Regions from separate parts of the Peribacillus sp. P4_D6 genome, predicted to be linked through region 2. Evidence: riboswitches for the same ligand, from Rfam matches in the RefSeq annotation. Region 2 holds a riboswitch; the other holds the start of a gene.
What was found. A riboswitch is a leader RNA that binds a small molecule or an ion and turns the genes downstream of it on or off. The one in region 2 is predicted to bind S-adenosylmethionine.
Positions count from the first base shown of each region.

Region 1: it holds a riboswitch for S-adenosylmethionine, as region 2 does, so the genes downstream of both, metK (methionine adenosyltransferase) here and mtnW (2,3-diketo-5-methylthiopentyl-1-phosphate enolase) in region 2, are expected to answer to the same signal.

Region 1 covers NZ_JBFUIQ010000006.1:9,490-12,598, reverse strand. The annotation lists gene AC1DVB_RS04085 (gamma carbonic anhydrase) at 1-261, shown strand, start outside; gene metK (methionine adenosyltransferase) at 501-1,694, opposite strand; SAM riboswitch class I at 1,858-2,020, opposite strand; gene pckA (phosphoenolpyruvate carboxykinase (ATP)) at 2,450-3,109, shown strand, end outside.
Region 2 covers NZ_JBFUIQ010000157.1:2,039-7,648, forward strand. The annotation lists gene AC1DVB_RS23860 (carbon-nitrogen family hydrolase) at 1-384, opposite strand, end outside; gene AC1DVB_RS23865 (aminotransferase class I/II-fold pyridoxal phosphate-dependent enzyme) at 484-1,656, shown strand; SAM riboswitch class I at 1,786-1,939, shown strand; gene mtnW (2,3-diketo-5-methylthiopentyl-1-phosphate enolase) at 2,048-3,280, shown strand; gene AC1DVB_RS23875 (2-hydroxy-3-keto-5-methylthiopentenyl-1-phosphate phosphatase) at 3,287-3,946, shown strand; gene AC1DVB_RS23880 (methylthioribulose 1-phosphate dehydratase) at 3,943-4,572, shown strand; gene AC1DVB_RS23885 (cupin domain-containing protein) at 4,597-5,130, shown strand; partial or broken gene AC1DVB_RS23890 (GTP-binding protein) at 5,561-5,610, shown strand, end outside.

The DNA of each region.
Region 1 (3,109 bases), on a different contig from region 2:
AGCTGTAAAATCCGCAAAGGAGCTTTAATCGGCATGGGATCGATCGTACTTGATGAAGCCGAAATCGGCGAAGGGGCTTTCATCGGTGCCGGCAGTCTCGTTCCCCAAGGCAAAGTCATTCCACCGAATATGTTGGCATTCGGACGTCCAGCTAAAGTCATCCGCGAAATCAATGAAGAAGATCGTCAGGATATGGAACGCATCGTACGCGAATACGCCGAAAAAGGCCAATACTATAAAACGGCGGAACGAATAAAGTAACGCACGATCACTTGACTGAAAATTACGAGTACGTGAACGCAACTCACGAGTATTTGCTTCAAATTCACGAGTATTTCGCTGAAACTCACGAGTATTTGCTCCAAATTCACGAGCTAGCTCACGAGTATGGCCCTTAAAGTTTAATTTCTTTGGGATTTCTTGAATTATTCCCGCAGACGGCTAAGTTAATCCATAAAAAAGGTGCCCCGCAAATAACGGGACACCTTTTTTTATATGAATTACGCTTGAGCTTTTAATGTTTCTGCTTTGTCCGTGCGTTCCCATGGAAGATCAACATCTGTACGGCCGAAGTGTCCGTATGCAGCTGTTTGTTTGTAGATTGGGCGACGAAGGTCAAGCATTTTGATGATACCAGCTGGACGAAGGTCGAAGTTTGCGCGAACTAGGTCAACAAGGACTTCTTCGCTAACTGTACCAGTTCCGAACGTATCAATGGAGATCGATACAGGCTCTGCCACACCAATTGCGTATGCCAATTGAACTTCCGCTTTGTCGGCAAGGCCGGCTGCCACGATGTTTTTCGCAACGTAACGTGCAGCGTATGCAGCAGAACGGTCAACTTTAGTAGCATCCTTACCAGAGAATGCACCGCCGCCGTGACGAGCGTATCCTCCGTAAGTATCAACGATGATTTTACGTCCAGTAAGACCAGCATCCCCTTGAGGTCCGCCGATTACGAAACGGCCAGTCGGGTTGATGAAGTACTTAGTATCTGCATCGATCAACTCGGCTGGAACGACAGCTTTGATCACATGTTCTTTTAGATCGGCTTGAATTTGTTCAAGCGTAATTTCTGCATCATGCTGTGTAGAGATGACGATTGTATCTACACGTACAGGACGGTTATTCTCATCATATTCCACGGTTACCTGTGTTTTACCATCAGGGCGTAGGTAAGCAAGAGTTTCATCTTTACGAACTTGAGTCAAACGGAATGAAAGTTTATGCGCCAATGAAATCGGAAGCGGCATAAGCTCTTCTGTTTCATTACAAGCGAATCCGAACATAAGACCTTGGTCCCCTGCACCGATTGCATCGATTTCTTCATCTGACATGTTTCCTTCACGAGCTTCCAATGCTTTATCGACTCCAGCTGCGATATCGGCAGACTGCTCATCAATGGAACTCAAAACGGCACAAGTTTCAGCATCGAAACCGTATTTCGCACGTGTGTAGCCAATTCCTTTAACCGTATCACGAACGATACGCGGGATATCCACGTAAGCAGACGTTGTAATTTCACCAGCAACAAGTACAAGACCTGTAGTTACACTAGTTTCACACGCAACACGTGCATTTGCATCCTTAGCTAGGATAGCATCTAAAATGGAATCTGAAATCTGATCACAAATTTTGTCCGGATGGCCCTCTGTAACAGATTCAGAAGTAAATAGACGTTTCTTTGACATCATATTTCCTCCTTGGAAGTTAGTATGTTGTAGGCATAAGCCTGATTTTTACGGAACTCGTTTCCCTCATTAGTTTCAACTATAGACACAGAATTACTTATAAAAAACACAAAAACCTTCCCTGGCAAATGAGGAAAGGTTTAAAATTCTGTCTTCTATCCTTTCACTCTTATCGTTCAAGGGTTTTTTACCTTGCTCAGGTTAGCACCATCACCACTATTCCTTGAAGACCTTCGCTTTATTTTCGGCGATTGATCTTGGAGTCAAGTTCAATATGGCAGGTTGCTGGGTTTCAAAGGGCCTGTCCCTCCACCAACTCGGGATAAGAGAATCCGTACAATTTAAGATATTATCGTATCTGGCTGGAATTTGTCAATGCTTTTCTAAAAAGAACATTTCCACCCAGAATGGCGTTCATTTGAAAAAACATGTTGATACAAAGTCCTAGTGGGGTTTACAACGCAAAATACGAATAGAAATATTGTAAATTGCCATTAATAATAAAGTATTGAACATCGAAAAGGAACGACATCCTGACTTTCCCTTTAGACATATATTGTTTACTTACTTCCTATTTAAATAAATTTTTCCTCATGAAAGTATATGCGATCATCCTGACTCGGTTCCTTCCGGATTAAAATGATTAATGCGGCTAGCTGAAAATAATCACAAATTAAAAGAAATAGTATAGACTAATTAAATGAATGTGTTATACTAATTGTAATCTAAAAACTCAAACAAAGGAAGGTACCTCATATATGAATTCTGTAGATGTTTCTAATGAGTTACACCAATTATTAACAGGAAACAATGTGCAAACTCAACTATCAGTTCCTCAATTGGTCGAAAAAGTACTAAGCAGAAATGAAGGCGTTTTAACATCAACCGGCGCGGTAAAAGCTGAAACTGGCAAATATACTGGTCGTTCACCTAAAGATAAATATATCGTGGAAGAAGCATCAGTTAAAGATAAAATCGATTGGGGTCCAGTGAACCGGCCGATTTCCGAAGATGTGTTCAATAAACTATATAATAAAGTAGTTGACTACCTAAAAGCAAAAGAAGAGATTTTTGTTTTTAAAGGTTTCGCTGGTGCAGACGAATCATCACGTCTTCCCATCCGTGTTGTTAATGAATATGCTTGGCATAACCTTTTCGCCCATACTTTGTTCATCCGTCCAAACGAAGAGGAACTGAGAGGTCACGAAGCTGAATTCACGATCGTTTCTGCACCTAACTTCAAAGCGGACCCAGAAGTGGACGGAACTACATCCGAAACGTTCATCATCGTTTCTTTTGAACGCCGTACGATCCTGATCGGCGGAACGGAATATGCAGGAGAAATGAAAAAATCGATCTTCTCGATCATGAACTACTTACTTCCAGAGGCTGGAATCCTTCCAATGCATTGCTCTGCC
Region 2 (5,610 bases):
ACCTGGCTGCAGGAAATGATGTTCATCCATTAATTGAAATAAGTGAAGCTTATCATATTCTTTAATGAGCTTTCCGTGTTTATCGATGATGATCATGGTGTTATAGATTCCCTTGCTTGTTTTTTTCGCAATGGAACCGCCGATGATGTGAATCTGGTGTTTCTGTGCCTGTGTTTTAAGAAATTCAATCGTTTTTTCTGCCTCTTGATCAGCAATCTCATTCAGCCTGGTCAAGTCGTATCCGGTTGTCCAAAGCTCTGGTAATATGACGATATCGGGTTCGGACCGAGCTGCTTTTTCCATCCATTGTTCTGCAACCTGAAAATTGATATCTGGTTGCCCGAAAGCTATATCCATTTGAATACAAGCTATTTTCCACTTCATCGTTTAACCCCCCCACATGTAAAAAATGCTTTACAAGACTACGATAAACATATATCATTTGTGACTAGAATTTCAAGAAATTTCAGAGAAGGTGTATAAATGGTGCAATTCGAAAAATCCGGACTGCTTCAGGACCTGCCCAAGCAGTTTTTTGCTTCACTGGTCGCAAAAGTCAATGCAATCACGGAGCAAGGACATGATGTCATTAATTTAGGCCAGGGAAACCCTGATCAGCCGACGCCGGAACATATCGTCAAAAGTTTGCAAACTGCCGCTGAAAAAACGATTAATCATAAATATYCGCCATTCCGGGGACATCAATATTTAAAAGATGCTGCTGCCGTCTTTTATGAACGGGAATACGGTGTCAAGCTGGATCCGAATAGTGAAGTGGCGATTCTCTTCGGGGGAAAGGCAGGTCTTGTCGAACTTCCGCAGTGTTTATTGAATCCAGGTGATACAATCCTTGTTCCAGATCCCGGCTATCCGGATTATCTTTCCGGTGTTGTTTTAGCCCAGGCAAAGACCGAACTGATGCCCTTGACAGAAGAAAATGATTTTCTTCCGAAATACGATGACATACATAAAGAAGTTCTTGATAAAGCCAAAATGATGTTCTTGAATTATCCGAATAATCCCACAGGCGCTTCTGCAACTGAAAGTTTCTTTGATGAAACCGTCTCCTTTGCAAAAGAACATTCAATTTGTGTGGTCCATGATTTCGCCTATGGGGCGATAGGATTCGATGGAAAAAAACCGATAAGCTTTCTCCAGGCGGAGGGAGCGAAGGATGTAGGAGTTGAAATATACACTCTATCGAAAACATACAATATGGCAGGGTGGAGAGTCGGCTTCGCAGTGGGCAATAAGAGTGTAATAGAAGCTCTTGAACTATTACAAGACCATCTTTATGTGAGTCTTTTCCCGGCGATACAAGAAGCTGCGGCAAGCGCTTTGCTTGACTCACAGACCTGTGTAGAGCAGTTAGTGCAAATGTACGAGGGGCGAAGGAATGTTTTCATTGAGGGATTGAGGTCCATCGGATGGGAAGTCAAAGCTCCAGCGGCATCGTTTTTTGCCTGGCTCAAGGTACCTGAAGGTTTTACGTCCGAGAGTTTTGCGGACTATTTATTAACGCATGCCCATGTAGCTGTTGCCGCAGGGAATGGGTTCGGTGAATTTGGCGAAGGTTATGTCAGGGTAGGGCTACTGACTTCGGAAGAACGGCTGCAAGAGGCTGTGGAACGAATACGGACATTAAACTTATTTTAATGCAATAAGATATCCGATTTATTCACCTTTAAATAGTTAAAACTTATTGACAAAGTAGGAATTACCTGTCAGAATACAAAATAAATTCTTAATCTTTCGATACTTGGATGCAACTTATATATCAGCGTTTTCTTATTTTGAGCAGGTGGAGGGACTAGCCCGATGAAGCCCAGCAACCGACCGTAATTCCATTGTAAAATGGGGCGGAATCCTTCCGCCGGATTTTTTTGAAATCCACAAGGCACGGTGCTAATTCTTGCAGCCGATGGCTGGGAGATAAGAAGATGGCTTTTTAAAGCCTCTTCTTTATGAAGGGGCTTTTGCCATTTTGAGACCATCTCAGGCCAATAGTGACATCGAGAGTTTACTAACGTGTTATAGGAGTGATCAGATGAGCGAGATAGTCGCTACTTATTTAATTCATGACTTTATTGGAAATCATGAGAAAAAAGCAGAGAGCATTGCCTTGGGTCTGACTGTCGGGACATGGACGGACTTGCCGCATTTGGTACAGAAACAACTGGAAAAACATAAGGGACGCGTCGTATCGGTGACACCCCTATCTGAAGAAGAGAGGGCAAACAGCTACTTTAATCGGAAAGTATACCGTTCGCTGATTAAAATTGCCTATCCGGCAAGGAATTTCTCCAATGATTTACCGGCAATCCTTACGACGGTCTTCGGCAAACTTTCATTGGACGGTGAAATAAAACTTATAGACTTGGATTTTGTCGGTGATATTCAAAAAGCTTTTCCCGGGCCGCAATTTGGCATTGAAGGCATAAGGGAAAAGCTTGGCGTATTTAACCGGCCCTTGGTGATGAGCATCTTTAAAGGTGTATTGGGAAGAGACCTAACATTTCATAATGAGCAACTGAAGCAACAAGCATTGGGAGGTGTCGACCTAGTTAAGGATGATGAGATCCTCTTCGACCAGGAACTGACTCCATTTTTCGATAGAATAAAAACGGGAAAAAGAATATTGAATGAAGTCTATGAAACCACTGGCCACCGTACTTTATATGCTGTCAATCTATCTGGGAAAACTTTTGAATTATTGGATAAGGCAGAGCAAGCGGCTGAAGCAGGGGCAGATGCTTTATTGTTCAACGTTCATACATATGGTTTGGATGTATTGCAGGCCTTGAGTGAACATGATCGTATAAAGCTGCCGATCATGGCGCACCCCGCATATAGCGGGGCATTGGCATCTTCATCATTTTATGGTATCGGCTATCCATTATTGCTTGGTAAATTAGTAAGGTTATCAGGCGCGGATTTATCCTTGTTCCCTTCCCCTTATGGAAATGTCGCACTTGAAAAAACGGAGACCTTAGCGATTGCTGAAGCTCTGACAAGAGATGAACTTTCATGGAAAAAAGCCTTCCCTGTTCCTTCTGCAGGCATTCATCCGGGCATGGTTCCGGACCTGATCAAGGATTTCGGGCTTGATAGTGTGATTAATGCCGGAGGCGGAATTCACGGGCACCCTGACGGAGCAGAGGGCGGTGCCAAGGCATTCCGTTCTGCTGTGGAAGCCGTTCTGGCAGGAAAGGAACTTTCTGAAGCGGCGGCTGAGGAAGAAACCCTAAAAAAAGCTCTTGTGTTGTGGGGAGGCCTATAAGAAATAATGAAACCGATCATCTTTTGTGATTTTGACGGAACGATCACCAACACAGATAATATCATTTCAATTATGAAGAAATTTGCGCCTCCGGAATGGGAAGCGTTGAAAGACGGTGTCCTTCAGCAAAAAATCAGTATATCTTCAGGAGTTGGGGATATGTTTTCCCTGCTTGATAGTGGCTTGAAGGATGACATCATCCAATATGTAAGAAAAACGGCCGGCATTCGACCAGGGTTTTATGAATTCGTTGAGTATACGAAACAAGCCAATATCCCTTTATATATTGTAAGCGGGGGCATGGATTTTTTCATTTCACCCCTTTTGAATGATATCTTGCCAAAAGAGTCCGTTTATTGCAACCATGCATTTTTTGATAAGGAAAAGATTTATATTGAGTGGCCACATGCTTGTGATGAGCAATGTAGTAATGATTGCGGTTGCTGCAAGCCATCCATTATGAGGGAAAGTGCGGGTCCGGAAGATTTTAAACTCGTTATTGGAGATTCAGTTACGGATTTTGAAGCGGCAAAACAGGCCGATTTTGTCATAGCCCGTGACATATTGCTTGAAAAATGCGGTAGGGAAGGAATTCCACATCAAGGATTCGAAACATTTTTTGATGTAATTGACATTATAAAGCAGCAGGAGGTGGTTAAAGCGTGAACACTCATTCTAAAGAATGGCTTGAGTTGGCAGATATTAAAGCTGAACTGGCCGAAAGGGATTGGTTTATGGGAACAAGCGGGAATTTGTCCATCCGCGAACCCAAAAGCCCTTTCTTTTATATTACCGCAAGCGGTAAGGATAAAAGGAAGCAATCGGATACGGACTTTTTACTGGTGGATTTAAAAGGAAAACCAGTTGAAGATACGAACCTAAGACCATCGGCCGAAACTTTACTTCATACAGACATTTACCGAAAAACCAATGCGAACTGTGTACTCCATGTCCATACAGTTGAAAATAATGTGATATCGGAATTGTACGGAGATGAAGGCCAAGTTTCCTTTCGTAATCATGAAATCATTAAAGCGACCGGTCGGTGGGATGAAGATTCGGAGCTTCGGATTCCAATCATATATAATCACGCTGACATACCGCTGCTATCCGATAAGTTCAAGCCGCATGTCGAAGAAGACTCTGGCGCTGTGCTGATACGCAATCATGGCATTACGGTTTGGGGCAAAAGCGGATTCGAGGCAAAAAGAATACTTGAAGCCTGCGAATTTTTATTTCAATATCAACTGTTACTTAATCAACAAAAGGCGTTTGCAGGTTCTATAAGATAAATACTCATAGAGGAGGAATGAATGATGGCGACGATCAGATTCCATGAAACAAACGATATTATTGAAAACGGTGAACAGGTAAAAGGTTTTTTAGAAACACAAGGGGTTATTTATGAGCAATGGGACATTTCTAAATTACCTGCACATCTTGTGGAAAAATACGATCTATCAGATGCTGACAAGGAGGAAATCCTTGTAACATTCCAATCAGAGATAGCGGAAATCTCTGAAAGAAGAGGCTATAAAGCCCATGATATCATCACATTATCCGATGCAAATCCGAACTTGGATCAAATGCTTGAAAACTTTAAGCAGGAACACCATCACGAAGATGATGAAGTGCGTTTCATAGCAGGCGGAACGAGTATCTTTGCCATTGAAGGCAATGATAAACAGTGGTTTGATGTACGGCTTAATCCAGGAGATCTTATTAGTGTACCAGAATCAACAAGACATTATTTCACGCTCGCGGAAGATAGGAAAACTGTTGCTGTCCGGATTTTCGTAACTGCTGCAGGATGGGTGCCGATTTACGAAAAAGACGAAGTTCAAGCATGAATCAATGTTGAAAAGCCAGCTTATGGGCTGGTTTTTATTTGTAGAAAGGGAAGTCGGAATGATCTCACCTAATCTTGATTTTTTAAAAAAACATTAATCCCTTTGTGTTTTTTCTATTTTATAGGAAAGAAATCTCGCAAGATTGAAGAAACTTGCGACACTCCTGCCGAAAAACTGGCTAGCCGAGACCCCACAGGCGCTTGCGCCGAGGAGGCTCGGGAGACAGTCGGCGGAAAGGGAGCAATTTCTGAAATCGACTGGACGTTTTTAAATAAAAAACTGCAGTCGAACTCGCTTTTCTTCGAAAATGTCTAGTCTAAAACCAGCTTACGGGCTGGTTTTTTTATGTGAATCCGGCAAGTGCTTTAGTAAGCTAATTATGATAAAATTTAACGGAATCGAATTTAACCGGATTTAGGAGCAGATAAGAATGAAAACGACCGAAGTGTACATATTGGGCGGCTTTCTCGGCAGCGGGAA